Regions from separate parts of the Mesorhizobium sp. INR15 genome, predicted to be linked through region 2. Evidence: predicted binding sites of a transcription regulator. Region 2 holds the regulator's gene; each other region holds the start of a gene.

What was found. Region 2 encodes PhoB, which activates phosphate uptake and scavenging genes when phosphate is short. Its sites were predicted from a motif close to TGTCATNNANCTGTCAT; they were not measured.
Region 1: the regulator PhoB is predicted to act here: its motif matches at 4,909-4,925, upstream of GA829_RS24885 (toxic anion resistance protein).
Region 3: the regulator PhoB is predicted to act here: its motif matches at 3,383-3,399, upstream of GA829_RS17360 (BtaA family protein).
Region 4: the regulator PhoB is predicted to act here: its motif matches at 3,139-3,155, upstream of olsB (l-ornithine N(alpha)-acyltransferase).

Annotation. Positions count from the first base shown of each region.
Region 1 covers NZ_CP045496.1:5,079,871-5,087,388, reverse strand. The annotation lists gene sthA (Si-specific NAD(P)(+) transhydrogenase) at 1-477, shown strand, start outside; gene GA829_RS24900 (substrate-binding domain-containing protein) at 474-1,583, opposite strand; gene GA829_RS24895 (5-bromo-4-chloroindolyl phosphate hydrolysis family protein) at 1,583-2,200, opposite strand; gene GA829_RS24890 (VWA domain-containing protein) at 2,204-3,775, opposite strand; gene GA829_RS24885 (toxic anion resistance protein) at 3,787-4,866, opposite strand; gene tet (Tet(A)/Tet(B)/Tet(C) family tetracycline efflux MFS transporter) at 5,020-6,210, opposite strand; gene GA829_RS24875 (TetR/AcrR family transcriptional regulator C-terminal domain-containing protein) at 6,288-6,983, shown strand; gene GA829_RS24870 (TetR/AcrR family transcriptional regulator) at 7,044-7,518, opposite strand, start outside.
Region 2 covers NZ_CP045496.1:1,618,377-1,625,894, forward strand. The annotation lists gene pstS (phosphate ABC transporter substrate-binding protein PstS) at 93-1,148, shown strand; gene pstC (phosphate ABC transporter permease subunit PstC) at 1,216-2,199, shown strand; gene pstA (phosphate ABC transporter permease PstA) at 2,203-3,054, shown strand; gene pstB (phosphate ABC transporter ATP-binding protein PstB) at 3,051-3,854, shown strand; gene phoU (phosphate signaling complex protein PhoU) at 3,880-4,587, shown strand; gene phoB (phosphate regulon transcriptional regulator PhoB) at 4,604-5,293, shown strand; gene GA829_RS07865 (ROK family protein) at 5,306-6,550, opposite strand; gene xylF (D-xylose ABC transporter substrate-binding protein) at 6,822-7,518, shown strand, end outside.
Region 3 covers NZ_CP045496.1:3,555,763-3,563,280, reverse strand. The annotation lists RNA gene rnpB (RNase P RNA component class A) at 1-330, opposite strand, end outside; gene GA829_RS17380 (lytic transglycosylase domain-containing protein) at 410-1,117, opposite strand; gene GA829_RS17375 (N-acetylmuramoyl-L-alanine amidase) at 1,329-2,084, opposite strand; gene GA829_RS17370 (J domain-containing protein) at 2,081-2,800, opposite strand; gene GA829_RS17365 (hypothetical protein) at 2,953-3,207, opposite strand; gene GA829_RS17360 (BtaA family protein) at 3,449-4,696, shown strand; gene GA829_RS17355 (class I SAM-dependent methyltransferase) at 4,693-5,358, shown strand; gene GA829_RS17350 (NAD(P)-dependent oxidoreductase) at 5,366-6,307, opposite strand; gene GA829_RS17345 (hypothetical protein) at 6,649-6,906, shown strand; gene GA829_RS17340 (serine hydrolase domain-containing protein) at 7,404-7,518, opposite strand, start outside.
Region 4 covers NZ_CP045496.1:2,022,361-2,029,878, reverse strand. The annotation lists gene acuI (acrylyl-CoA reductase (NADPH)) at 1-612, shown strand, start outside; gene GA829_RS09795 (hybrid sensor histidine kinase/response regulator) at 756-3,044, shown strand; gene olsB (l-ornithine N(alpha)-acyltransferase) at 3,219-4,094, shown strand; gene GA829_RS09785 (MmcQ/YjbR family DNA-binding protein) at 4,063-4,500, shown strand; gene GA829_RS09780 (trimeric intracellular cation channel family protein) at 4,458-5,090, opposite strand; gene grpE (nucleotide exchange factor GrpE) at 5,209-5,844, opposite strand; gene GA829_RS09770 (hypothetical protein) at 6,082-6,282, shown strand; gene GA829_RS09765 (fatty acid desaturase) at 6,412-7,434, shown strand; gene GA829_RS09760 (DJ-1/PfpI family protein) at 7,481-7,518, opposite strand, start outside.

The sequences.
Region 1 (7,518 bases), 3.2 Mb from region 2:
TATGCCGCTGGCGACGTCATCGGCTTTCCAAGCCTTGCGTCCACCTCGATGGAGCAGGGCAGGGTGGCCGCCTGCCATGCTTTTGGCGTGCCGTTGCCGCCGCCGCCGGAAACCTTTCCCTATGGCATCTATGCCGTGCCTGAAATCTCCACGGTTGGTCAGTCCGAGGAGCAGGTGCGCGAGAGCGGAGCGGCCTATGAGGTCGGCGTGGCGCGTTTCCGTGAAACGTCGCGCGGCCACATCATGGGCGTCAACACCGGCTTCCTGAAGCTGCTGTTCTCGATCGAAACGCGCCGGCTGCTTGGTGCGCACATCGTCGGCGAGGGTGCCACGGAACTCATTCACATCGGGCAGGCCGTCATCAATCTCGGCGGCACCGTCGACTTCTTCGTCAACAACACCTTCAATTATCCGACACTGGCCGAAGCCTACAAGATCGCCGGGCTTGACGCCTGGAACCGTATGGGGCGCGGCTAACCTTCCATCTGCGCGAGCAGCGCCAGCATGACGTCGGCTGACGGCATCGGCAGCACGGCTTCGATTTCGGCCGGCCGCACGCCGGCGATGGCCGCATCGGCGCCACCGGTGACAGTGCCGAGCGGGCCACGAAAGCCGTGCTTCGACCAGGCGAGTTCCTGCAGCTTCGGGCTGATCAGCGCCTGCAGCAGCGGATCGACAGCCGGATCGATGACGATCAGCGGATGCGCCGAATAGACGGTCGGGCGCGGGTAGAGAATTTCGGGTTTCGCACCCGTGCCAGCCTGCACCCTTTGCCAGCGCGCCGGATCGGCAAGCGCCCATTCCACCAACTGGTTCTCATAACCGACAGCCATTGGCTCGGCGCCGAGCCCGCCTGCGATATACTGGTCGAACAGTTTTCCCGACGATGAGGACTTCAGGCCCATGCCGCGGAAGATCGCCTTGGCTTCGTCGCCGTGACGGGCAAGTAATTCCTGCGTCGCCACATCGCCGCTCATCAGGCTGAGCACCAGCCCGGCGAACATGAAGCCGGAATTCGAACGGTTCGGATCGGTGGAGACGATACGAGCCCGGCCATAGAGCTCGTCGATACCGAGGTCCGACCAGTTCTTGCCGGCCAGTATCGCATCGAGCAAGGCCTTAAGGTCGAGCTGGTTGTAGCCACCCTTGGCGGCGACAGTGACGAGCCCGCTCTTCTTCAGGCCTTCAACCACCGGTCCCCATGTGTAGATGACGATCGGCGAATTGAGCACTACCTGGTCGTTGCGGATGGCAACGCCGTTCTTGCGCGCCAGATCGACCATGATCGACGAGGACGGCCACAGGAACTGTGGTTTCTGCGACAGGAGAGCCGGCTCGCGCACCATTTCCACCGAACCGGCGACGCGCGCGTTAAGCTCGAGCCCATAGCCAGCCAGCGCGTGCATGACATCCGGATCGGCAAGAAACGCCTGCTTTTCCCCGCCGATAAAACCGGACAGATGCGCCTTGTTGCCGAGGTAGCCCCGGAATTCAGGGCGATCCTTGAGCGTCAGATAGCCACCGGTGCCGGCTGCAGCGGCACCCAGCAGGCCCAATCCGAAAGCGCGGCGCGAAATGGCCATCAGCGACCGATATCCTCTTTCAGCGACTCCTGAATGAGTCGCAGGTCCACGTCGAGCGTGCCGAGTTCGCTGTCGGCGAGACTGTCGGCATAGTGCACGAATGCATCCTGAAGTTTGGTGACCACAGAGCCGATGCTGGCCAGCCGCGCCTGGTTTGGCGCGCGGCGGTTGGCCAGCGCCGCATAGCCCTCCGCCACCTCCGCCGCCTGCGGCACGTAATAGGTGAGAAACCGCCGCACCGAAGAGGCGCTTTCCGGCTTGGCCTCGACCCGCGAGATGACATCGGCGGCGATGTCGGACAGGTTCTTCACTTTAGCCGCCATGTCCTTGTCGGGAATGGAACGGGCCGTCGCGGCCAGCCGTTCAGCCGCCGGCTGGGCTTGCGCCAGCAATTCACGCGCGAACGCCACCCGGCTGCCGCCGACAGAACCGAGGTCGAGCCCCTCGAACAGTTGGCGCGGCGCCAGCACGAACACCAGCCCGGCAAAGACCAGAGCCGCGATGATCGCCGATACCAGGAAAGGGAAATGGGTGAGAAAGTTCAGCCCGATCAGCAGCGCCGCCGAGACGATGCCCGCCGCGATCCAGTTCCAGTCATTGCCGAACAAGCCACGCATTGTTCAATTATATCCGCGTGCGGCACGAAACGCGCCAGCCAGATCGCCACTGCCGTCGAAGACACGCGCTGACGTTGCCTTGGCAAGGTTGTCGAGCTGGCTCTTGTCGGCGTCGCCGAAAGTGATGCCGAACACCGGCACTTGTACCGGCGCGCTGCGCCACTGGCTGAGGAAGAAATCGGCGCTGCCATCGGTCTTGCCGTCCGTCATGATCACGATCGCCGGCAGATATTTCGACAGATCCGGCGTCGCGGTGATCTGCTGCAGCGCTTGTTGAGCACAGGCATACATGTCGGTGCCGCCGCCGGCATGCTGCTGGGCGACCGCCGCCAGCAGCTGGCTTTGCCCAGCGGCATCGCCCGTTGCTTCGAAATTGTCGCGTACGGTGCTGTCAAACGGCAGCACGAAGATATGGTCCGACGGCGTCCATTGCACCAGCACTTCGCTGGCTTTTTCCGGCGTGAACAGGAATTGCGCGGCCGCCTGCAACTGTTTCTCGCCCTGGTCTTCCATGGAGCCTGAGAAATCAAAGCACAGCGCCGTCAGCGAAGGTTTCCGCAACGCCTCCTGATAGAGATTGAGCGCCTTGCGGATCACCGCCGGCTCCGGCATGCGGATCGATGTCACCAATTTGCCGGGATCGAAGTTCCAGTCCGGTTCGGCCGCCGCCTGGATCGCCGAGCCGCCCAGCGGCAGCCGCCTGCCGGTGTCGGCGATGCGCTTGCGCACCGCGTCCGATTGCAGATAGGCGAGCAGGTCGGTGAAGAATCTCTCGGCATCCGGGCCGCGGCCATGGTCGATGAAGCCGAGTGGCGAATCGCCGACAGCAACGCCATCTGCTGGGTAGATCGCGTAGAGCGGCTCCTTGCCCATCGCCTTTAGCTTGTCATTGGTTTCCTTCAGCGTCGCCTCATAGTTCCACATCGCGTCATAGACCGTGCCCTTGCTGGCATTGTCGACGTAAAGATCAGCGAGCCAGCCCGACGAGCCGGACGAACGCTCGACGCCCTGCAGCAAGGCGCTCACGGTTTCGCGCACGCTCGGACTGTCGAGATCGCCAGGTTCGATCACTTCCTTGCCGCCAAGCGCGCTGGACAGCATGGCAAGGTAGGCGCTGGCGCCGGAATTGGACTGCGTCGCCGAGGTCATCAGGAATTTCAGCTTGCCGTCCTTCACGGCGGCAAGGATGTCTTTCATGAAGACGTCCTTGCCGACCCAGCCGAGTTCGGTGGCCTTGGATTTGCGTACGCCCAGAATGACCGGCATCTGCGCGATCGAGGTCAGGTTGCGCACCTTGCGGCCGGAATCGAACAGGTCGACCCACACACTCGAAGCCGGCCAGACCGCGTCCTGATCAAGCCCGCCCGGCCTTTGCAGCCCAAGCCCTATGTCGAGCGAACCCTCATAGGCGAAAGTGCAGGTGGCGCCTTGCTTGGTGCAGAACTCCTGCACGATCGGCTGCAGCACGGTGTTTTCCGAGCCGGAGACGATGGAGAATTTCACATCGTTGGCGTTGCAGGCCGCCAGCAGCAAACAGAAGGCCAGCAGCAGCACGGACATCAGCGTCTTCGGCATGGCGGTTCCGATCAGGACTGGGTCAGCGCTTTCTTCAGATCGATGGTCATCTGGTCCATCTGCTTTTCGGCATCGGCCCGCTTCTGGCGGCCCTCCTGCTGGACCTTCAGCACGCCTTGCACGGTGTCGATGAGATCGCGGTTGGCTTGCGCCAGCGTCTCGACATCGACAATGCCGCGCTGCGCCTGTTCCTCGATCGAGATCGCCTGGTCCTTCATCATCTTGGAAGTCTGGCGGATCATTTCGTTGGTGGCATCGGTCACTGTCTTTTGCAGCTCGAGCGCCGACTTCTGATTGTTCAGGCCAAGCATGATGACCATCTTCTGCTTCCACGCGGGAACAGTCAGCGCCGACGTCGCCTGCAGGTTTTCGATCAGCGTCTCGTCGCCGGACTGGACGATGCGGATCTGCGGCAATTGCTGGATGCCGAGCTGGCGCGCCTGCACCAGATAGAAGACGCGCTTTTCCAGCCGGTCCAGCGCCTGCACGGCATCCTGATAGGTCTGCGCCTCCAGCGTGCCGCCGACATCGCCGCCGGCACCATCCGCTGCGGCTTTCAGCTTCGGCAATTCGTTGTTGCGATAGTCCTCGACGTATCTCTTGCCGGCCTGCACATAGGCATCGAGCTTGAGGATGGAGTCCTTGGTCTGCTCATGCAGGTCATCGAGCACGGCGATGTCGCGCCGTAGCGTATCCTTGTGCCGGTCGAGTTCGAGGCCGATGCGGTCGATCTGCCCGGCAATGTCCTCGTACTTCTCCTTGAAGCGTTCGAGCCGCGCCTTGAAAGAGCTGAACAGATTGCCGAGAAATCCTTCATCCTTCAGCGAAGCCGGGTCGAGGTTCTTGGCCTTCATGATGATGTCGGTCAAAAGATCGCCGGTGTCGCCAAGGTCGCGGTTGCGCAACTGGCCCAGGATTTTGTTGGCGTAGTCGCTGACGGCCTGCTGGGCACGGTCGCCATAGACCGAAATGCCGGCACGATCCTTGACGTCGATCGTGCTCTCAATCCTGGCGATGTCGGACGGGTTGGCAACAATTGCCGGCAATGTCGAGGTGTCGTCGAGCAGTGTGACGCTGTTCTTGTCGGCCATGCAGACCTCCCCTCAAATGAAGAGTATCTCCATAGGCTGTGTGTGACAGGCATATGTCGGTGCTGTGGATAAGCGAAGAGCTTTGACCGGCGCGGCACGCAAAACACAGCGGAATCCTGCTGGATTGACCAGAAATTGCGTCAGTGGACAAGTTTACTCAGCCGCTGTCGCCGGCGTTCGTCGGGGCAGGCTGGCGGCGAGCAGCGGCAGGCAGAGCAGGTAAAGTGATGCGCCGGCGATCCACACCAGCCCCGGAAAGACGCTGCGCGTGTGGAAATAGGTCATGCTGATGACCAGCGGACCGACCATCGAAGCAAGGCTGGACATGCTTGCCAGCACGCCTTGAAGGCGGCCTTGATGATCCTCGCCGACACGCGCGGTAAGCAATGATTGCAGCGCCGGCGCGCCGATGCCGCCGAGGCAGAACAGTGGCAGCAGCGCGAATGCCACCCAGCCCTGTGTTGCCAATGCTATGGACACATAGGCGGCGCTATCGGCGGCGATGCCTATGAGGAGCGCCCGCTTCTCGCCCCAGCGTTCGCTGATGGGTCCGGCGACGAAGCCCTGGGCGCCGGCGTGGAACAGTCCGAACAGCGTCAGCGAGACGCCGACGGTCAGCACGCTCCAGCCAAACTTGTCCTGCCCGTAGAGCACCCAGATCGTGCCGCCGATCTCGCCGACCAGGCCCAAGACGACGAAAACCCCGATCAGCGGCAGCAGCGCCGGAAAGGTCAGCGCCCAGCGAAGCGGCGCCAGCGGATTGAGCGACGGTGTTTCGCCGGCACCCCTGGCGCGCTCCGGTTCCGGCAGCAGGAAGAAGGCCAACGTCAGGTTGAGGCAGTTGAGGGCCGCGGCCGCGAGAAACGGCGCGCGCAGCCAGATTTCGCCGAGCAAGCCGCCTAGTGCCGGACCGGCGATGAAGCCGACGCCGAAAGCGGCGCTGAGATGGCCGAAACGGCGCGCGCGCTGGTCCTCCGGCGTGATGTCGGCGATGTAGGCGGACGCCACCGCCATGCTGGCGCCGGTGATACCGGCGATCATCCTGCCGGCGAACAGCAGCGGCAAGGTCGGTGCGAAAGCCATGAACAGATAGTCGATCGTGGCGCCCGCCAGCGAGATGAGCAGCACCGGCCGTCGACCGTAGCGGTCCGACAGCGCGCCGAGCAAGGGTGAGACCAGGAACTGCATGGCGGCGTAGGCGGCAAGGAACGTGCCGAAGATCCAGCCGATCTCCTTGATGTGGCCGACCTCGCGCAGCAGGCCGGGCAGAACAGGCATGATCAGCCCGATGCCGGCGGCATCGAGCATCATCGCCATCAGCACAACGGGGTAAGCTCTTTTCATCGTAATAGTCCATAATTTATCGTTGATAAGGAGCGCTTATCACTGATAAGTAGAAGTCGCAAGCTGGAGAAGCTCGGATGAAGCTGGACAAGACGCTGATCGTCACCGAGGCGTTGGCGCTGCTGAACCAGGTGGGCATCGACGCATTGTCGACGCGGCTTCTGGCGGAGCGGCTGAAGGTGCAGCAGCCGGCGCTCTATTGGCATTTCAAGAACAAGCGCGCGCTGCTCGACGCCATGAACGACGAAATGCTGAGGCGCGGGCACCGGCACCGGGCGCCACAGGCTGGCGAAAGCTGGCAGGATTTCGTCCGCAACAACGCCCGCAGTTTTCGCGGGGCACTGGTCGCCTGGCGCGATGGCGCGCGCGTTCATGCCGGCACGGAAGCCAATCCCGACAGCCTCGAGCGGTTCGAGGCCATGCTGCGGTTCCTTGTTGGTCACGGCATGCTCGCCCAGAATGCCATGCAGTTGCTGCTAGCGGTCGGCCGCTACACGGTCGGCTGCGTGCTGGAGGAGCAGGCCGACGCGCCGGAAGGGCCGGGCAGGGGCGCTGAACTCGATGCGGCGGCGCAGGCCTATCCGCTATTGAGCGCGGCCATTCTGGCCTATCGCGCCGGCGGCCACGAGGCACAGTTCGAAAGCGGTCTTGCTTTGCTGGTCGCCGGAGCGGAGGCGAGATTAATCGGCACATCTGGCGCAGAGAAAGGCCGGTCGGCGAAGGTGAGCGAGCCGGATGCGGAGCCTGTCCGGCAATGGCAGTTGCCACTCTGACAGCTTCGCTCGCCGCCTATCGCCAACGGCGGGCCGTATGTGAACTCGGGGCCTTTGGCTTCAATTCCCCTCGCGCCAGAGAAATGAGCTCCAGTCGAGTGATTTGACAGGTTTTTGAGGCTTTCGCTGCGTTGGCCCTGACGATTGCGACGGCGCGCCATAAGCGACAAGAAAGGCCTCGACCGAGACATCGGCGTGCCGTTCCAGTTCAGCCATGGAGCGCGGGTTCCTGTTTCCGGTGAACATAGCTTCGTTCATCGGAATCCAAAGAAGCATTCCAAAAAAGTGGCTGGCCGCCAAATGCGGATCGCGGGTTTGCAAAAGGCCTCGGCTTGTCAGCTTTTGAAAGCAAGAAGCCATCGTGGCAAGCATGCGCTCGAAGCCTTTTTCGTACCAATCGCGGCCAAGCCGCGGCATCCTGTCCGCGTTGGCAATGATCAAGCGTCTAAGCTTCAGTCGCTCCTCGTCCATCAGCGTCGTCATCAAACGCCGGGCAAGCTGTTGCAGGCCGCCCGCCGTAAATTCGGTATCGGAG
Region 2 (7,518 bases):
TCATGCGACTGTTATAATCGAAGGCTATTGGCCTCAGCGGGCGCCGGAGGAAATGGCGCCGAGAGACCATCTTCCGAACAGGAGCAGGCCACATGAGACATTTCATCCGCTCGGCGGCCGTTGCGATCGCAATGGCTACGGCGTCCACTTTCACCCTTTCCGCGGCAATGGCAGCTGATCTTTCCGGCGCCGGCTCGACCTTCATCTACCCGGTGTTCGCCAAGTGGGCCGACACCTACAAGAAAGACACCGGCATCGGCCTCAACTACCAGTCGATCGGTTCCGGCGGCGGCATCAAGCAGGTCACCGCCAAGACCGTGACCTTCGGCGCCACCGACAAGCCAATGTCCGATGCCGACCTCGAGAAGAACGGCCTCGTGCAGTTCCCGATGGTCATGGGCGGCATCGTGCCGATCGTCAACCTGACGGGCGTCAAGCCGGGCGAACTCATCCTTGACGGCAAGACGATCGCGCAGATCTACATGGGCGCCATCACCACTTGGGACGACGCCGCGATCAAGGCGCTGAACCCGACCTTGACCCTGCCGTCGACCGCCATCGCCGTCGTCCACCGTTCGGACGGCTCGGGCACGACCTTCAACTTCACCAACTATCTGGTCAAGCTGTCGCCTGACTGGAAGGAAAAGGTTGGTTCGGACACGGCCGTTGAATGGCCGACCGGCGTTGGCGCCAAGGGAAGCGAAGGCGTTGCCAACACCGTCAAGCAGACCGACGGCGGTATCGGCTACGTCGAGTATGCTTATGCCAAGCAGAACAACCTCTCCTATTCGAAGATGTTGAACGCTGCTGGCAAGGTTGTCGAGCCTTCACTCGAATCCTTCGGCGCGGCTGCTTCGAATGCCGACTTCAAGGGCGCGAAGAACTTCAACGTCATCATCACCAACGAGCCTGGCGATGCCACCTGGCCGATCGCCGCCTCGACCTGGGTGCTGATCCACAAGGCTCCGGATGATGCGGCTGCCACCGGTGAAGCCCTGAAGTTCTTTGCCTGGGCCTACAAGGACGGCAAGGAAACCGCCAAGGCGCTTGACTATGTCTCGATCCCGGACAGCGTCGTGGACCTGATCAAGACCTCCTGGAAGGCCGACATCATGGCCGACGGCAAGCCCGTCTACGCCGGCGAGTAATTTCACCCGAAGGAGCGCCGCGCCTTGCGGCGCTCCTTTTTTCTCAAGACAAAGAGCCGAGCTTGACATGAGTGCTGTCCAGGAAGCCTTGCCAGCCAATAAAGGCTCGCGCGACGCCATCGTCAGACGCTTCGCGCTGACCGATACTATCTTTCATGCGGCTACCCGTGCCGCCGCGATCCTCGTGCTGGTGCTGCTCGGCGGTGTCGCGATCTCCTTGTTTGCCGGTTCCTGGCAAGCGCTGTCTACCTTTGGCTTCTCCTTTCTGACCACCGAAAGCTGGAACCCGGTCACTGAGAAATTCGGTGCGCTGGCGCCCATCTACGGCACCATCATCACATCGGCCATCGCCATCCTGATTGCCGTGCCGCTCGGCATCGGCATCGCAATCTTCCTCACGGAACTTTGCCCGCGCCCATTGCGGCGCCCGATCGGCATGGCGGTTGAACTGCTCGCTGGCATCCCCTCGATCATCTACGGCATCTGGGGTCTGTTCGTGCTGGCACCGTTCCTGCAGACGACGGTTCAACCCTTCATTATCTGGCTGTTCCACGGCGTTCCCGGCCTCAACAACCTGTTTGCCGGCCCACCCTACGGCATCGGCCTGCTGACCTCGGCGATGATCCTCGCCATCATGATCCTGCCTTTCATCACCTCGATCACCAAGGACGTGTTCGACACGGTGCCGTCAGTGCTGAAAGAATCGGCCTACGGTATCGGTTGCACGACCTGGGAAGTGACCCGGCGCGTGGTTATTCCCTATACCCGCATCGGCATCATGGGCGGCGTCATGCTTGCTCTTGGCCGTGCGCTCGGCGAAACGATGGCGGTGACCTTCGTCATCGGCAACGCGCACCGGATCAGCACCTCGCTGTTCGCGCCGGCCACGACAATCTCAGCGACCATCGCAAACGAATTCACCGAAGCCGTCGGCGATCTTTACACATCCTCGCTGGTGGCGCTCGGCTTGATCCTGTTTGTCATTACCTTCATCATCCTTGCCATGGCACGCTACATGCTGATGCGCATCGACGCCCGCACGGGAGCCTGACCGATGTCGACAGCCACATCGCTTCAACAAAGCCGCAAGCGCAAGAATGGCGTGATGATGACGCTGTGCGTCGTCGCCGCCGGCATCGGCCTTGCCTGGCTGGCGCTTATCCTCGGCGCGTTGCTCTACAAGGGTGCTGCCGGCCTTTCGCTCGACGTCTTCACGCAGATGACGCCGCCGCCGGGTGATGCCGGTGGCCTGCTCAACGCCATCTACGGCAGCGTGGTGATGACGGTCATCGCCGTTATCGTCGGCACGCCGATCGGCGTGCTGGCCGGCACGTACATGGCCGAGTACGGACGCTTCTCGAAGCTCACCACCGTGGTGCGTTTCATCAACGACATCCTGCTCTCCGCGCCGTCGATCATCGTCGGCCTGTTCGTCTACGAGTTGATGGTGCGGCCAATGGGGCATTTCTCGGCGCTCGCCGGTTCCGTGGCGCTCGCCATCCTGGTCATTCCGGTCGTTGTGCGCACAACAGAGGACATGCTCAACCTGGTGCCGAACGCGTTGCGTGAAGCCGGCACCGCGATCGGCGCGCCGCGCTGGGTTGTCATCAAATCCGTCGCTTACCGCGCCGCCCTTTCCGGTATCGTCACCGGCATATTGCTATCGATCGCCCGTATCTCCGGCGAAACGGCACCGCTGCTCTTCACGGCCCTCAACAACCAGTTCTGGAGCAGCAATCTCAACGCGCCGATGGCCAGCTTGCCTGTCACCATCTTCCAGTTTGCTCTCAGCCCCTACGAGGAATGGCAGCAACTGGCCTGGACCGGTGCACTCATCATCACATTGACGGTTCTCGCGCTTAGCATCTTTGCACGCAGCCTGACCGGACGCAGAGAGGACAAATGAGCCAGATGTTGTCTCCAGACATGACGATCGCAACCGAGGCAACCGCCAAGGCCAAGATCGAGGTCAAGAACCTCAACTTTTTCTACGGCCAGTCGAAGGCGCTGAAGAACATCACGCTGTCGCTGCCAGAGCGCAGCGTCACCGCCTTCATCGGACCGTCGGGCTGCGGAAAGTCGACGCTGCTGCGCGTCTTCAACCGTATCTATGAGCTCTACCCGAAGCAGACCGCCGAGGGCCAGGTGCTGCTCGATGGCCAGAACGTTCTTGACCGCTCGCAGGACCTCAACCTGTTGCGGACCAAGATCGGCATGGTGTTCCAGAAGCCAACACCGTTCCCAATGTCGATCTATGAGAATATCGCTTTCGGCGTCAGGCTCTATGAGAAGATCAGCAAGTCCGAGATGGACGGTCGCGTTGAACAGGCGCTGAAGCGTGCGGCGCTCTGGACCGAGGTCAAGGACAAGCTCAATGCCAGCGGCCTCAGCCTTTCCGGCGGCCAGCAGCAGCGGCTTTGCATTGCCCGCACCGTGGCGGTGAAGCCCGAAGTCATCCTGCTCGACGAGCCGGCTTCGGCTCTCGATCCGCTGTCGACCGCCAAGATCGAAGAGCTGATCGACGAGTTGCAAGCCGACTACACGATCGTCATCGTCACCCACAACATGCAGCAGGCAGCGCGCGTGTCGAAGCAGACAGCCTTCATGTACCTGGGCGAGCTGGTCGAATTCGACAAGACCGAGAAGATCTTCACGTCGCCCCGCGAGAAGCGCACTCAGGACTACATCACCGGCCGCTTCGGCTGAGTCTCAGGCATACGAGGACAAGATCATGGGCGAACATACAGTCGCTTCTTTCGACGAGGATCTCGGACAGATCAGCAGGCTCATCAGCGATATGGGCGATCTCGCCGGCGCGATGGTTGGCGGTGCAACCAAGGCGCTGCTGACCTCCGACAACGCGCTGGCGCAGCGCGTCGTTTCCGATGACGCCATCATGGACGCGCGCCAGCGCGAGCTCGACGACCGCGCCATCACGCTGATCGCCAAGCGGCAGCCGATGGCGGACGATCTTCGCCATGTCGTCGGCTCGATCCGCATGGCCGGCGATCTGGAACGCATCGGCGATCTGGCCAAGAACATCGCCAAGCGCGTCGGCACCGTCGGCCTCAGCGTCACGCCGCGCGACCTGTCGCACTCCATCGACGGAATGGCGCAGCTGGTGCTGATCCAGGTACAGGGCGTCATCGAGGAATACGCGGCGCGCGACGCGGCCGCCCTGGCGAAACTACGCGCCGACGATGAGCGCATCGACGTCAAGTACACCTCGGTGTTCCGCGAGCTCCTGACCTACATGATGGAAGATCCGCGCAACATCACCGCTTGCACGCATCTGCTGTTCTGCGCCAAGAATCTTGAGCGCATCGGCGACCACGTGACCAACATCGCTGAAAACGCGTACTATGTCCTGACCGGCACGCAGTTGCCCGCCAATCGTCCGAAGCAGGACGAGACGGCAATGACCGTGCCGGCGGCATGACAGGGGTGACCAGCCGATGATCGCGCCACGCATCATGGTGGTGGAGGACGAGGAGCCGCTAGGTGTGCTCCTCCGCTACAACCTTGAATCCGAGGGCTACCAGGTCGAAGTGGTAACGCGCGGCGATGAGGCCGAAATCCGGCTCCAGGAGAATGTTCCCGACCTTCTGGTGCTCGACTGGATGGTGCCGGCGGTTTCCGGCATCGAGCTCTGCCGCCGGCTAAGAATGCGTCCCGAGACGGAGCGGTTGCCCATCATCATGCTGACCGCGCGCGGCGAGGAAAGCGACCGTGTACGCGGTCTCTCCACCGGCGCCGACGACTATCTGGTCAAGCCGTTTTCCACGCCGGAATTCATGGCTCGGGTAAAAGCGCTGCTGCGCCGCGCCAAGCCGGAAGTCCTGTCCAGTGTGCTCAAGGTCGGCGACATCGTGCTCGATCGCGAATCGCACCGGGTCTACCGCAAGAAAAGCGAGATCCGGCTCGGGCCGACCGAGTTCCGTTTGCTCGAATTCATGATGCGTCATCCTGGCCGCGTGTTTTCGCGCAGCCAACTGCTCGACAATGTTTGGGGCGAGACGATCTATATCGACGAGCGCACGGTCGATGTGCATGTCGGCCGGCTGCGCAAGGCGGTCAACAATGGCCGCATGCCCGACGTCATCCGCACCATTCGCGGCGCGGGCTACGCCATCAGGGAAGACTGAAAGCCGGCAAATTCAGGCGACGTCCTTGCCGACGGATTCAGGCTTTGTTTGTGAGCCCGGCGCGAAAATCTCCTGGTCGACGAAGGTCAGCGCCCGCATGGCGCAGCCTTCGCGGATCAGCGGCAGCTCATTCGGCTCGGTGTCGAAGGAAATCGATTTCGAGTGCTGGCCACCGGCGGTCTGGGCTATGGCTTCGCGCAGCGCCGGTTCGATCAGGTCGAAGGCGGCGGCGCTGACGCCCACCATGGCGACAGGCGCCGGATCGATCAGCGCGAACAGGCTGCCGAGACCGAAGCCGAGCGCTTCACCGGCCTTGCGGTAAGCTTCGCGCTCCGGCCCATCGCTTTCGCGAGCCGATGCCGCCAGCGCCCGCATCTCCGCGTCGCTGACGTCGACCGGTTCGGCGTCCTCGCCCATTTGCCTGGCGTTGCGCCAGATGGCGTAGTTGCCGGCATAAGCCTCGACGCAGCCGCGCCGTCCGCAGCGGCAAAGCGCACCGTTCGGCCGATGGATCATGTGGCCGAACTCGCCGCCGGACGAATGGGTGCCGGTGAACAATTCGCCCTTCAGCACCAGGCCCATGCCGATGCCGTGCGACAGCAGGATGGCGATGAAGTCATCGCGGTAGCGCTCCGGGTTACGCCAGCGCAGCGCAACCGCCATCATATTGCAGTCGTTTTCCATGGTGGCGGGGATGCCGAATTCCTCTTCCAGGATGTCGGCGAAAGGGATGTTGGTCTGTGGTGTGATCGGCGACCACAGCAGCGCGCGGGCATGGGAATCGGTAATGCCCTGAATGGCCAGTGCGATGCGGGCGACGCTGTGGATATCGAGGTCCGGATCCTCGAGCCGGCGCCGCACGATGGCGACGCATTCGCCAATGAGCGCCTCGCGCGACATGGTCAGTGTGTCCAGCCGGCGCTGCTCCTCGGCGATCACCTGGCCGGCATAGTCGATGACGGCAACCGACAGGAAGTTCAGCGACAACACCACGGTCATCACGGCGGCGGCTTCCGGGTGGAGGCTGAGGCCAACCTGGGGGCGGCCGCGCTTCAGGGACACGGTCTCGCTTGGCTTGCTTTCCGTGAGAATGCCTTCGGCGATCAGGTCGGAGGAGATCGCCGAGATGGTCGAATGGCTGAGCCCGGTTGTGGCGGCGATTTCGGTGCGGGACGGCTGTCCTGCCCGGCGTACGGACGAAATAACCATCGCCCGGTTGCGCCGGCGCAAATCGTCGTGACGGATTCCGACCGACATTGTTCCTGCTTTCCTCCCCGCCGCCGCGACCTTTCGTGCAATCGAAGGCCGTCGGTGACACACTCCAAATACTGGCAGAACCCGGCAGTCCTGTCATATTATTTATTACGGGGCTCGAAAAAAATTACTCCGAACATCAGAAACCATCAGAATCGATGTTGACAGCGCTCTGACGTTGGACCAGTGTTTTTTCGAGGCTCGAAAAAATAGAGCCTTTGTGCCGGCCTTCGGGTCAGTTTGGTCGCGCCACACGCGGCGCAGGGAGGATAACATGAAAAGATTCACAGCCGCCATCCTGGCGGGTGCCGCCATGTCGCTGACGCTCGTGTCGGTCGCGCAGGCGAAGGACAAGGTCATCGGTGTCTCGTGGTCGAATTTCCAGGAAGAGCGCTGGAAGACCGATGAGGCGGCGATGAAGAAGGCCATCGAGGCCGCTGGCGACAAGTATATTTCCGCCGACGCGCAGTCCAATCCCGGCAAGCAGTTGACGGACGTGGAGAGCCTGATCTCGCAAGGCGCCAATTCGCTGATCATCCTGGCGCAGGATGCCTCGGCCATTGGCCCGGCCGTGCAGAAGGCACTGGACGAAGGCATTCCGGTCGTCGGCTATGACCGCCTGATCGAAAACAAGGACGTCTTCTATCTGACCTTCGACAACAAGGAAGTCGGCCGCATGCAGGCCCGCGAAGTGTTCAAGGTGAAGCCGGAAGGCAACTACGTCTTCATCAAGGGCTCAGGCGCCGATCCGAATGCCGATTTCCTGTTCTCGGGCTCGATGGAAGTGCTCAAGGCGGCCATCGACAGCGGCAAGATCAAGAATGTCGGCGAGGCCTACACGGACGGCTGGCTGCCTGCCAACGCCCAGAAGAACATGGAGCAGTTCCTGACCGCCAATGACAACAAGGTCGATGCGGTGGTCGCGGCCAATGACGGCACCGCTGGTGGCGTCGTCGCGGCGCTGACGGCGC
Region 3 (7,518 bases), 1.9 Mb from region 2:
CATTCATCTTGGGCGCATGTTGCCATGCGCCTCACGCAACCTACCCGGACGGTGAGCCGGAAACAGCCCTCGAGGGTTTCCCCTCGCACCGCCCCTATTCGGTTTTGCTCCCGGTGGGGTTTACCGTGCCGCTCCTGTTGCCAGTCGCGCGGTGGGCTCTTACCCCACCCTTTCACCCTTACCACGAAGATCGTGGCGGTTTGCTTTCTGTGGCACTTTCCCTGGGGTCGCCCCCGCCGGCCATTAACCGGCACCGTATTTCCATGGAGCCCGGACTTTCCTCACCCGCGGCCTTTCGGCGATTGCTGGTGCGGCCGCCCGGCCAGCTGGCAGGGCGTATAAAGGGGTTCACGCCACAAAACGCAAACGAAAAAGCCGGCCACAATAGCCGGCTCCCCAAAAGCAGCGGCTAGAGTGCCGCCATCGTCACCTTGACCTTGCTGCAATAGGCGGCGGAAATCGGGTTCATCCGCGTTGCCGCATGGCCGGCATTGTATTTCAGGATCGTGCCGCAGGTCGTGCCGCCGCCGAGGTCCTGCGCCATGCCGAGGTACTTCATGCCGTATTTGATGTTGGTGTCGGGATCAAACAGTCCCCTTGCCGAGCCGCTGTAGCCCATCATCCGCGCCGTCGCCGGCTTGATCTGCATCAGGCCGACTTCGCCGGCGCTGCCGACCATGTTCGGCCGGTAGTTGCTTTCGATCTTGATCACCGCATGCGCCAGCGACACCGGAACGCCGTAGCTGGCGGCATAACGCGCGACGATCGCCGAATACTGGCCGCCGCCGGCAACCGCCGCTGTTGACACCGCTGTGCTCGCACCGCTGATGGACGCCGTTGTCGTCAGGTCGACGGTCTTTCTGCCGCGCTTGCCCTGTCGCTTCGAGACCGGTTTCTTCGCCTTTGCCCAGCTTGCCTTCTCAACCTTGGCGGAAGCGCGAGCGGCTGCTTTCGGACCGTGGCCAGCCTTGGCTGGCGTCGCCTTGCCGCCTTTGGCGGTGGCGGTCACAAAGCCCTGATCAGCCCGTGGGCTGAGTGGTGCGGCATCGGCTGCGGTGAAGGCAAAAGTCATTACGCCGGCAGCAAGAGCTGCCGTTAAAACGGTCAATTTCTGCATGTGATCCTGTTCTGTCTGAACCGCGTGAAGATCTTCACGCGGCAACGCTTAATTACAATCGGAACATCCGGGGGGCTTGGGGTCCGACAACTTGCACGATCGCCGTTTGACGTCCGATTTGGCGCCAAACAAGGCGAGGCAAGTCACTTTGAGTGACAAGTTGTAACTTAAGGACTGGGAAAGGATTACTTGGACACGCCTCTACCCGGGGTCAGGGCCGGATGGAATCGAGCAGCCGCCGCAGCGTCCGCATTGTCGAACCATCGGCAGCGCCATCCACCTTGCGCGGCCGGAAGTGCCGTTGAAAAGCCTCAACGACGATCTCGGTCTGCTTGTCGAAACTGCCTGTTATTTCAACGCCATAACCATAGAGCGCGAGCATCGACTGCAGCGCCTCGACGTCGGGCCCGGCGTCACCGGGGTTCAATGCTGCGCCCCGGCGAACAGGGGCCGCCGCGACAAGATGGCCAACACCGGCCGCGAAAAGGGCCCTCCATGGAAACTTCTCGCCTGGGTCGATCTTGCGCCCCGGCGCCACGTCGGAATGGGCAAGCACCCGTTCAGCGGCGATGGAATGGCGTTTGGCGATACCGGCGCATAAGGCGATCACGGCGTCGATCTGCCGTTTGGGAAAGGCGGGATAGCCCAGCGAATGCCCCGGATTGACGATTTCAATGCCCACGGAGCGGGAGTTGATATCGGTAGCGCCAAACCATGAGCTCTTGCCGGCATGCCAGGCGCGATCGCTTTCCCGGACCATCTGAACGATTTGCCCGTCCTCATGCACGAGATAATGCGATGAAACCTCGCTGGCCGGATCGCACAGCCAGGCCTCGGCGCCCGCCCCCGTACCCATGCCGGTATAATGAAGCACGATCATGTCGGGCTTGAGCGTGTCTCGTCGCGGGCCGAAATTCGGCGAGACCCGGACTTCGGCGCGTGGTTCGTCGGGCGAGAACCCGCTCATGCGTGCCGCAGGCCCCGCTCGATCATCTCGTAGGCAGCGTTGATCGCAGCGACCCTCGTCGTTGCGATCTTGATGAATTCCTGCGGCAGGCCGCGTGCGATCAGCCGATCGGGATGATTGTCCGAGACCAGCTTGCGATAGCGCTTCTTGACCTCTTCGAAAGGCTTGCCGCGCTCGATGCCGAGGACGATGTAGGGATCGCCAGCGCCCAGATTGACGTGCCGCGCCAGGATGCTTTCGTAATGCGCTTCGTCGATGTGGAAGATCTCGGCGATGCGATGCAGGAACGCACCTTCACGCTCATGCACCAGCCCGTCCGCCTTGGCGATGTGAAACAGGCCGTCAAGTATGTCTTCCAGCATCACGCAATTGGAATGCCCGGAACCGCACATCTGCGCCATCCGTTCGGCATAGGTTTCGAAGCCGGCGACATCGCGCTGGGCGAGATCGAACAGCCGCGCCACGTTGCGTGTCTCTTTCGGCGGCACCTCGAATATTTCCTGGAAGGCACGCACCTCATCCTGGGTGACGATACCATCGGCCTTTGCCATCTTGGCCGAAAGCGCGATCATCGCCACGGAGAAGGCGACGCGACGGCGCAGATCGGCGTCGCCGGAAAAAACCGTGCGCACGGCCTCGACCACATCGGCGACACCCGACGAGGCTGAGGACGAAACGCGCGTGATGAAGTCGCCGAGGCGATCCCAAATCGACATGGCCTGCTTCTTAGAGCGACGGCCTCGCGCTATCAAGCCGGGATAACCAACAGGCCTTTGGCGCAGGTTGATCCGACGCAGGCCGCATAACAAAATGAAAAGGCCGGCACGAGGCCGGCCTTCTCTGATCGCAACTCGAAAATACTCGGGACTTACTGCGCTGGCGCAGGTGTTGCCGGAGCCGGTTCAGCGGGCTTTTCGGGCGCGATGCTCTGCGTCGTTGAATTGTCCGTTGCCGGAGGCTTCGCGGCCGGCGGCGTGGCTTCCGGCGTGGCCGGCTTCATCGGCTGTTCGGCGGCAGGCGGATTGGTGCTCTGGGTGGTGGTGTTGTCTGTGCCGCTGTCGCTGCATGCCGCAACGCCAAGCAAGGCAAGAGCCGAAACTGAAGCAAGAATAAGTTTCTTCATAACATCTCTCCTTCTAACAACGCCCCCGCTCGCGGTGACGCTCGGAAAGAAAATGCATGGGAAGCCGATGGGTTTCGTAACGTTGCGTTTCGGCATGTAACATCATTCACGGTTTCGTGAGCATCGGAGCCGGCTCGTGACGAGCCTATGAGCCGCAACGCACGAAGCCGGCTCTTGTCATGCACCTGTCATCACCGGGCGCTACCCGCTTGCGCCAAAGCAAACGGGGAATCAGATTGCCATGACGGACGTTTCCGGAGACTTGGTTTTTCGTCGCGGCAAGGAAGTTGGAAAGGCCGTCTATCAGAACCGCCCGTTGTCGAAGGCCGGCATTTCCGAGCGGCTTTTCGCCTTCCTGTTCTCGGGCCTCGTCTACCCGCAGATCTGGGAAGATCCCGATGTCGATATGGAAGCGATGCAGCTTGGCCAGGGCCATCGCATCGTCACCATCGCATCCGGCGGCTGCAATATCCTCGCCTATTTGACCCGCTCGCCGGCAAGGATCGACGCTGTCGATCTCAACGCCGCCCATATCGCATTGAACCGCATGAAGCTCGAGGCGGTACGCCATCTGCCTTCGCAGGGCGACCTGTTCCGTTTCTTCGGCGCCGCCGACACCAGCCATAACTCCGAGGCCTATGACCGCTTCATCGCCCCGCATCTCGACCCGGTCAGCCGGCATTACTGGGAGCGCCGCAACTGGCGTGGCCGGCGCCGCATCGGCGTCTTCGACCGCAATTTCTACCAGACCGGCCTGCTTGGGCTGTTCATCGCCATGGGCCACCGCACGGCAAAATTCTTCGGCGTCGACCCAGCCGGCATCATGGCCTCGAAGAGCGTTGCCGATCAGCGCCGCTTCTTCAACGAGCAACTGGCGCCGGTGTTCGAAAGGCCGCTGCTGAAATGGGCAACGTCGCGCAAGGCGTCCCTGTTTGGCCTCGGCATCCCGCCGGCTCAATACGATTCGCTGATCACATCAGGTGACGGCACCATGGCCAGCGTGCTGAAAGCCCGCCTGGAAAAACTGGCTTGCGATTTCCCATTGCAGAACAACTACTTCGCTTGGCAAGCTTTTGCCCGCCGCTATCCCGAACCCGGCGAGGCCGCCCTGCCCGCCTATCTGGAAAAGCAGAACTACGAAACGATCCGCGGCAACGTCGATCGTGTTGCCATCCATCACGCCAACCTGATCGAATTCCTGGCCGGCAAGGATGCCGGCTCTGTCGATCGCTTCATTCTACTTGATGCGCAGGACTGGATGACGGATGACCAGCTCAACGCGCTGTGGGCGGAAATCACCCGCACCGCCTCGGCGGGCGCTCGCGTCATCTTCCGCACCGCCGCCGAACCGAGCCTTTTGCCCGGCCGCGTCTCCGCTTCGCTGCTCGATCAGTGGAACTATGAGAGCGAAGCCTCCTGTGAATTCTCGGCCCGCGACCGCTCGGCCATCTATGGCGGCTTCCACCTCTATGTGAAGCGCGCGGCATGAGCACCACCGAGCTGCCGGCCAGCCATGCCGAACTGATGGACGGCGTTTACCGCTGGCAGCGCCACATCTACGACCTGACCCGCAAATACTATCTTCTCGGCCGCGACCGGCTGATCGCGGGGCTGGAAGTACCGGCTGGCGGTACCGTGCTGGAACTCGGCTGCGGCACCGGCCGCAACATCATTCTTGCCGCCCGTCGCTATCCCGACGCCCGCTTCTTCGGCCTGGATATCTCGGCTGAAATGCTGGAGACGGCCGGCAACGCGATCGACCGCGAAGGCCTGTCCGGCCGCGTCACGCTGGCATGCGGCGATGCTACGGATTTCAACGCCACGGCGCTCTTTGGCCGAGCCAATTTCGATCGCGTCTTTGTGTCTTATTCCCTGTCGATGATCCCCGGCTGGGAAAGGACTGTTTCGGCCGCGCTGAAAGCACTTTCACCGAATGGCTCGCTGCACATCGTCGATTTCGGCCAGCAGGAAGGCTTGCCGGCCTGGTTCCGCTGCCTATTGCGAGGCTGGCTCAGAAAATTCCACGTCTCGCCGCACTCGACCCTGCGCGAGGTGCTTGAATCGGAATCCCGGCAAACAGGCGCAACCTTCCGTTTCCGCACGCTTTATCGCGGCTATGCCTGGCTCGCTGTTATTGGCGGGCAGAAGTAAACGGTCATTAAGTCCCGGTCTTGCTGTCCGCCGCGTGCACGACATCCCACGGCGCCAACCAGTCTCCCGCGACCCGCAATTCGACATTGGCGTCATCCTCGATCACCTTGCAGACGGTCATTTCGCCAGCGCCGACACCGTAGCGTTCGCCGGCCAGCTTGAACCGGTCATGGGTCGCACGGGTCAGTTCATTGCGCGTGCCGGTCTCGGCCATCAGTTCCTCGATCAGGCCGAGATCCTTGAGACAAAGCGCGATCGGAAAAGACGGATCGTAGTGGCCGGCAAAGATCGACGGCACGTCATGCTGAAGCACGAAGCTGTCGGCGGCACCACCTTTCATCACCCGCCACCAGACATCAGGTTCCAGTCCTGCGAGCTTTGCGGTGACCATGGCCTCGCCGATCGCCGCGGCATGGATTTTCCAAAGCTGGTTGTTGACGAGTTTGGCCACGTAGCCGTTGCCATACGGGCCGACGCGCCGCAGCTCGCCCATCGCCTCGATGACAGGCCGCACCGCCTCGACATCGGCATCGGTGCCGCCAACAAACATCGGCATATCACCTCGGATCGCTGCGTCCACCGATCCGGTAACCGGCGCATCGACCGGCCCGCCGCCTTTCGCCTGGAATTCGGCGGCCAGCGCACGCATCAGTTTCGGGCCGCTGGTGGTCATGTCGACCCAATACTTGCCGGCACAGGACGCGGTCAGGAAGCCGTTCTCACCCCGCACCACCTGTTCGATCTCTTTCGGGCCAAACACCATCGTCACCACGATATCACTGCGTGCCAGCACATCGGCAGGACTGGTGGCGGGCTTTGCGCCGGCAACCGTCAACGCATCCATGGACTCCGGACGAATATCGTAGACGACCATCTCGAACCCGGCGCGCCTGACATTGAGCGCCGCGTTGCGCCCCATCGTCCCAAGCCCGATAAACCCCACGACCATGATGCATTCTCCCTGTTCCCGGCACGGAGACTGCATCTTCGAATGGGTACGAGATAGCCTGTATGCGAATTGAAAGAGCCTATTTCAGCGCCTTCACAAGCGCGCCCACCATCGTCTGCGGCCGATAGCCGAGCTTGGCATTCGTCACCCAGCCGCACCACCACATCGGTTGATCAGCACCGAAACGTCACGGGGAGGCCTTGGCGGCTGTCCAGGACAATCGACGCAAAGCATGAAAAGCTGTATGTTAGCGATCTCTATTTTACCTCAAGAAGGCGAACATGAGTGCGAGGGGAATCTTTTCTTTAGCTGCCTGCACGATTTTTTTGAGCTCGTCTGCAATGAGACCGGTCTACAATGACGCGTGTCTTATCTCCCCATGCGACGTGTTCGAGGGCGCGCCGCATTCGCTGGCGGCCGATCCTTTGGACAAGGCGACGTTCAAACTGGCCAATGGCAAGGGAACGCAGTGCATGGCCAGTGATCCTGAAAACTGCCAGACCCTTCGCAAATACACGAAGCTGAAATGGGACGACGCGGCGCGCGCCAGCGGTCATACCGAGCTCTGGGAGAAGCTTTTTGCGGCCTCTGCCAACTGAACTACGCAAGTTGATCGGGTATCTTTGTGCAATCGCGATTGCCGCCTACGCGATACATGGCGTCGTCACTGACGATCTGGTCATGCCCTACCGTCTGGGACCTTGGCGCCAAAAACATTTTGAGAATCTCCATGTGCGCGGCATGTGGGCACTTGGAGGCTCGGCCTGCCTACTGCTTGGCGCCGCCGGTTTTGCCGTTCTGGCTTACGGCGTCATTGGAACGAAACCGGGCGCAGATCCCAGAGCGAGATTCTACAGAAATCTGGCTACCCCATTGATCTGTATCGGCGCCGTGTTCTTCCTCGGAATATCATGGTTCGCCGAGTGGTTTGTCCGATGAGGATCGCGGCGGCTGCGCCGTCATATTCGGTGCTCGGCGCTTAACAAGGGAGAATTTGCGGCGATGAGGGGTAAAACGAATTCCGTACAGACACAGATTAACGCGCGTCGCGTTGAAACGGATTCATGCGGCGCGCTCTCAAAACCGGGGACGTGCATTAGTGTAGCGCCTTGGCCAACGCTCCCACCATCGCCTGCGGCCGATAGCCGAGCTTGGCCGGTGTCAGCCCCAGCCGTACGATCACCAATTGCTCCGACGGAATGATGGTGACC
Region 4 (7,518 bases), 400 kb from region 2:
ATGGCGGTCGGCACCGCCGGTTACACCGCCATGCTGAGCGTCATGGCGCTGGAACGGCACGGCATCCTGCCCGATCGCGGCCCGGTTGTGGTGACGGGAGCCGCCGGCGGCGTCGGATCCGTCGCGGTCTCGCTCCTTTCCAGCCTCGGCTACCATGTCATCGCCTCCACCGGCCGCAATGCCGAAAGCCCCTATCTGATCGACCTCGGTGCGGCGGAAGTGATTTCGCGCGACGAGCTTGCCCAGCCGGCCAAGCCGCTGGCCAAGGAACGCTGGGCCGGTGGCATCGATGCCGTCGGCAGCCACACGCTGGCCAATGTCCTGTCAATGACGTCCTACGGCGGCGCGGTCGCTGCTTGCGGCCTCGCCGGCGGCATGGACCTGCCGTCGAGTGTTGCTCCCTTCATCCTGCGCGGCGTGTCACTGCTCGGCATAGATTCCGTCATGGCGCCAAAGGTGGTGCGTATCGAAGCCTGGCGCCGGATCGGCACCGACCTTGATCTGCGGAAGCTTGCCAGCCTGTCCACGACCATCGGTTTCGACGGCATCATCGCCGCAGCGCATGATATCGTCGATGGCAAGATCCGGGGCCGAGTCGTCGTCGATATGTAAGCCGGCTCGAGGATAACAAAGGAGATGGATCGTAGGAGCTGATGGCATAACTCCAGCCTCGACAGCACCGGAATCCGCGCATCCGCTAAAATTCGAACGATCCGCCGCAGTCTTCCATAATCTCTGTCTGGCAAGGATTTCGCATGATCGCGGAATCCGGCATCAAAGAGGCGGGCAGTGCCGAAGACGTCGACGGGGTGCGTCCCGAGGCGCCGAGGCGCCGTGTTGTCGCCGCGCCGCCGCTGGCGCCGGAGCTGACGCCGACCAATCCTGAAGGCCTGCCGTTCCTGACATTCGTCGCCGTCCTGGTGCTGGCTGGCCTGGCCCATCTGACCGGAGCGCCGATCTTCATCTCCATGGCGTTGCTGGCAACCGGAATGGCTGTTCTTGCCCTGCATCTGCGCGGCAGGCGCGTGGAGCGCCGCACGGCGGCACTTCTCGACGAAACCGCGGCCCGCAGCCGCGCCGAGATCGAGACGTTGGCCGACCGCATGTGGGAGATGCAGGAGAGCGAGGAGCGCTTTCGCGGGCTGATCGACGCGCTGGGCGATCTTGTCATCCACCGCGACCGCGACGGCCACATCGTCTATGCCAACAAGGTCTTCGCCGATCTCGTCGAAACCGATCCACGCGACCTGCCCGGCAAGACCCTGGTGGAACTCGGCATCGACGTCGGCATCGTGCCCGATGCCGCCTTCTCGGATCACGAGTGCCTGAGTTCAACCGACGTTGCCATCCGCACGCCAACCGGTCCGCGCTGGTTCTCCTGGATCGAGCTGTCGGTGCGCGACAAGGACAGCGGCGCCGTCTCGCATCGCGCCATCGCCCGCGACATCACCGCCCGCAAACGCGCCGAATCATCGCTGATCACCGCGCGGGAGCGCGCCGAATACGCAAGCCAGGCCAAGTCGCGCTTCCTTGCCACCGTTAGCCATGAAATCCGCACGCCGATGAACGGCATCATGGGCATGGCAAAACTGCTGGCCGACACCAGCCTGTCTCCCGAACAGCAGACCTATGTCGGCGCCGTCTCGACCTCGGCCAGTGCATTGCTCGCGCTGATCGAGGACCTGCTCGACTATTCCAAGATCGAGGCCGGCCGCTTCGATCCCGAACCGCAGCCGATGTCGGTGCGCGAGATCGCCGACAACATCATCGAATTGCTGGCCGCCAAGGCTTTTGCCAAGGATATCGGTCTCGGCTGCCATGTCGAACCCGATGTGCCGCAGATGATCACCGCCGACCCGGGCAGGGTCAGGCAGGTCCTGCTCAATCTCATCGGCAATGCCATCAAGTTCACCGACAGCGGCGGCGTGCTGGTGAGCATCGCTCGTGTCCGTACCGAGACCACGGACCGCATAGGATTCACCATCACCGATACCGGCCCCGGCATGCGCGATGACGACATGGAGCGCATCTTCGAGGAATTCGAACAGGCCGATGGCACGTCGACACGATCGCATGGCGGCGCTGGTCTTGGCCTGGCCATTTCCAGGCGTCTGGTGATCGCCATGGGCGGCACGATTTCCGTATCCAGCCGGCTTGGCCAGGGGTCTGAATTCGTCTTCGAAATCCCCGCCATAGCGGCCACCGGGGCGCCGCAGAGCCGGCAGAATGCACTGTCAGGCCGGCACGCGGTGATCCTGTCGAAAAACGCCGTCGAGGCCGACGCCATCGCCCGCACCATTCGAGCCAATGGCGGCATGGTCGACATCGCGACCACCGCCGCCCAGGCCGCGCCATTCGCGGTCAATTGTGACGTGCTGCTGATCGACGCGGCCATGGAAGAGAGCGACGGACGATTGCTCAAACGCCTGCGCCAGAACGGTTTCACCGACTGTGAAGCGATCACAATGATTGCACCGACCGATCGCGGCATGCTTGGTGAATTCAGGGCCAACGGCTATGCAACCTTCCTGGCCAGGCCGGTGCGTGGCGGAACGCTCTTGCGCGTCCTTCTGAGCAGGGATGCACCTGATCTAGCCCAGCCACAGCCGGAGAAGCGCCGCGCACCTGCTCACCGTGCCACCGGCATCCGCCAGCAGGGCCTGTCGGTGCTGATCGCCGAGGACAATGACATCAATGCCATGCTGGCGCGTGCCACGCTGTTGAAGGCCGGGCATCGGGTGCATGTGGTGGGCAACGGCAAGGCCGCTGTCGAGGCTGTCACCGGCGTTGGCCGCAAGCAGCGCTTCGACGTTGTGCTGATGGATCTGCACATGCCGATCATGGACGGGCTGGACGCCATCGCCGCCATCCGGCGCCACGAGGAAGAAACCGCCGCCCCGCCGGTTCCGATCATGGTGCTGTCGGCGGATAGCCAGGAAAAAACCCGCCATGCCGTGCTTGCGCATGGCGCCAGCGGCTTCGTCACCAAGCCGCTCGACCCCGACGCACTGGTCCATGCCGTCGAGGGTCAGGTCGCTGCTTGAACTTCCGCAAGCAACGACTTCCCTGACTTAACGTAGCCGGTTGAGAGCATTCGCCAGCCGACGAAGTATTGCCCGATGCGTCGTATCACGGTACTGTCACAATCCTGTTGCACCTACACCGTATCCCCGTGCCAAGAGGGATGGCTCGAAGGAGAATCACTCGTGCATACAGTTATGCCGGAATGTGACACTCGGCCGAACGCCAGCAGCGCCTTGCTCGCCGGGCGTAACGTCGATTCCGTCATAAAAGGCGCTTCGCTCGGTCGAATCGGCAACCTCGAGGTGCGGCTCGCCCGCAACGAGGCCGAGATTGCTGCCGCGCAGGAAGTGCGCTACCGCGTCTTTTACGACGAGATGGGCGCCCGCAAGAACCTGTTCCAGGCGCAGGACCGTCGCGACGCCGATCGGTTTGATCCGCTCTGCGATCACCTGCTGGTCTTCGACACTTCGCTCTCCGGCCCCGAGCATCGCCGCATCGTCGGCACCTATAGGCTCCTGCGGCAAGAAATCGCGGCCGCCGCCGGTGGCTTCTATTCCGAAGGCGAATTCGAGCTCACCAAGCTCATTGCCCGCCACCCGGGCCAGCGCTTCCTGGAGCTTGGACGTTCCTGCGTTCTGCCCGAATACCGCTCCAAGCGCACCATCGAGGCGCTGTGGCAAGGCATATGGGCCTACATCAAACATTATGAAATCGGTGTGATGACCGGCTGCGCCTCGTTCCACGGGACGGTGCCGGCGGCGCATGCCGAAGCGCTCACCTATCTCGCCCATCACTGCCGGACCAATTCGGCCTGGGATGTGCGCGCGGTATCCGGGCGCTACTGCTCGATGGATCTGATGCCGATCGAGGCGGTCAATCCCAAGGCGGCAATCGCGGCGATGCCGCCGCTGGTCAAGGGCTATCTCAGGGTCGGCGCACGCATCGGCGACGGCTGCGTCATCGACCGCGAATTCTCGACCGTCGACGTGTTCGTGGTCATGCCGGTCAAGGAAATCGGCGCGCGCTACGTCAATTATTATGGCGGGGAAGCCCAGCGCTTCGCCGCCTGAGACGGTGACCGGCAATCTTTCCAGCGCTTTCGAAGCAATGCGGCTCGCGGCGCGTGGCCTGCCGGATATTGTCGAAACCACGTCCTACGGCACGCCGGCCCTGAAGGTCGGCAAGAAGCTGCTTGCCCGGGTCAAGGATGCCGAGACGATCGTCCTGATGTGCCCGCTCGAGGAGAAAGAGCTGCTGCTGGAAGCGGCACCATCCATCTATTTCGAGACGGATCACTACAAGGGCTGGCCGGCGCTGCTTGTCAGGCTGGCGGAAATTCCATCCGACGAATTGCGCCATCGGCTCGAACAGACATGGCTACGGCAGGCGCCGAAAACGCTCATCAAGAATTGGCAGGCAACAAACCCTGATTTTCAGGGAATATCTTCCGGACGCCGGCCCGGACGGCTCTTGTAGGACGGAAACGACCAGCCGAATTTGAGCGCCCCGCCGCGCACGGCAAAGGCAGCCACGAAGCCCGCGACGCTCGACGCCAGCGGCGGCAATCCGGCGAGATCGCCAAGCGTGTAGAGCGCGGCACCAGCAAGTGCCGCCGTCACATAGACTTCCGGCTTCAGCAGCACCGATGGCTCCCCGGCCAGAAGATCACGAAGGATACCGCCAAAAGTGGCGGTCAGCATGCCGGTGATGATCGATACGGCCGGCGAGCCGGTAATGGCCAGCCCCTTGGCGGCGCCCATCACCGAGAAGGCGGCAAGGCCGATGGCGTCGAGCCAGAGCAGCAATTTGTAGCGGGATTCGACCCGGTGCGCGGTGAAGAAGACCAACACCGCCACGACCGCGCAGATCAGCACATAGTCGCGGTTTCCGACCCAGAACACCGGCACGTTGAGGATGAGGTCGCGAAACGTGCCGCCGCCGATGCCGGTGACGCTGGCCAGGAACAGAAAGCCGATGATGTCGAGCTGCTTGCGCGATGCGGCAAGGGCGCCGGTCGCCGCGAACACAGCGACGCCGGCATAATCGAGAAGCGCGATCGGGTGCATCGGCGGCCGTTCGGTAAGGGAATAAGGTAATACGGCAGTATGTACGGCAAAGCAGTACGGTTGCCTACTGAACTCGCGCCCCTACTGCCTACTGCCTACTGCCTACTGCCTACTGCCCTCAGGCATCCTTCTCGGCCTGCTCGTTGACTGGGCCCGGCTCGACCGTGGCTTCATTTGCCACGATCTTGGGGCCGCCCTTGGCGACACCGACCATGGCGGGGCGCAGCACCCGCTCGCCGATCGAGTAGCCTGGCTGGACAACCTGGACCACGGTGTTGGCCGGAACATCCGGGTTGGGCACTTCAAACATCGCCTGGTGGAAATTGGGGTCGAACTTCTCGCCTTCCGGCGCGAGCTTCTTCACCCCGTGCCGCTCCAGCGTCGACAGCATGGCACGCTCGGTGAGCTCAACGCCTTCTATCAGCGCCTTGAAACCTGCATCGCCGGCAGCCTTTGCTTCGGCCGGGATGGCGTCCAGCGCGCGGCGCAGATTGTCCGACACCGACAGCATGTCGCGGGCGAAATTGGCCACCGCGTAGGCGCGCGCGTCCTGCACGTCGCGCGCGGTGCGGCGGCGCAGATTTTCCATCTCGGCCGCAACGCGCAGCGCTCGGTCCTTCAACTCTTCATTTTCCTTCAGCAGCCGCACCAGTGCCTCATAGTCGCCGTCGATGCTGCCGTCGGTGCGCTCGGCAGCGGCTTCGATCGCCTCGGCCTCATCGGGCGCGCGTTCGTCTTTTGCCTGGTCGCTCATCGCCATGTCCCGTCATCTCGAATGGTGTGGATTTGAGCCCGATATCGAGGTTTGGCGGCCAAAAATCAAGGGGCAAGCGATACTGGCGGCAATCGACCGAGTTTGATCGCGGCCGGCGAAGACCTTTCGATTTTAATTCAAATTTTACTGTAATCCCCGGCTTCGCTTGCCAAGATGGTGCGATGCGGGAACCATTCCCTTGCTGGAGGAGTTTCGAAACCGACAAAGGATTTTGAGATGATGACCCGCGACACCGGCGAAAGACGCGAAGGGCTCGCCACCGAGATCAGGCGGCAGTTTGGCAACCAGGCGACGACCCGATTTCTGCGCACCTTGCCGGCGTTCCGGACGGAGGGGGACATTCCCGACCAATTCAGGGAACTCCTCGAGCGCCTGGATGGCATTGAAAGCAGCACGCCGGGCGGGGGACGACAGTAGCGCCAGCGCGTTGACGGCGATCAAGACTATTGGAGCAACGTGAGCGCCGCCGGCCACGCGACAATTACTCACAGTAATTTTGCGTGAACCCAACCTTGCGGCGGCGGGGCCCGCCGCCTATGCTTCCTGATGAACATGATTTCCCCTGACGCGGCCGCTAACAGCAAGCGCGCCTGGTTGAAGATTCTGGCGCGCTATAAAAAGCCGGACAGGCGACGCAGTTCCATTGAACTCGCCATCACCCTTATCCCATTCGTCACGCTCTGGGCGCTTTCCGCAGCAGCCTACGCCTATGGCCATTGGTGGGGCCTTATCCTCATCTTGCCGGCGGCCGGTTTCTTGGTGCGGATTTTCATGATCCAGCACGATTGCGGCCATGGTTCCTTCTTCGCCAATCGCTACGCTGATGACTGGATCGGCCGCGCCCTCGGTGTCCTGACATTGACGCCTTATGACTGCTGGCGCCGTGCCCACGCCACGCATCACGCCAGTGCCGGCAATCTCGACGAGCGCGGCATGGGCGACATCAAGACATTGACCGTTTCCGAATACCGGCAGCTATCGTGGCGCGGTCGCCTCAGATATCGCCTCTATCGTCACCCTCTCGTGATGTTCGGCCTTGGCCCGACATGGCTTTTCATCTTCGAACACCGGCTGCCGATCGGCCTGATGCGTTCCGGGCTGACGCCTTGGGTGTCCTCGATGTCGACCAACCTTGCCATCGCCCTTGCCGCGACGGTCCTCATCTGGTTCGTTGGTCCGGGCGCGTTCCTGATCGTGCACCTGCCCATCGTCATCCTCGCCGGCTCGGCCGGCATCTGGCTGTTCTATGTCCAGCACCAGTTCGAGGAGACGGAGTGGGAGAATGGCTCCGAGTGGGAGTTCCAGCATGCCGCGCTGCACGGGTCGTCCTATTACGACCTGCCGCCGGTTCTGAACTGGTTCACCGGCAATATCGGCGTCCATCATGTTCATCACCTGTCCGCCAAGGTGCCGGGCTACAGGCTGCAGGAAGTGCTGAGGGATTACCCCGAACTGCGCGGCATCGGGCGCGTGACGCTTCTCGACAGCCTGCGCTGCGTGAAGCTGGCGCTGTGGGATGAGAACCGCCGCAAGCTGGTGTCATTCCGCGAAGCACGCTTGGCGGCGTAAGAAGTTCCGCCGCGCGTTGAGCGCGGCGGATTTCCATAAAACCTGTTCAGGCCGCGGCGCGCTCCTCACGCATCAGGATTTCGC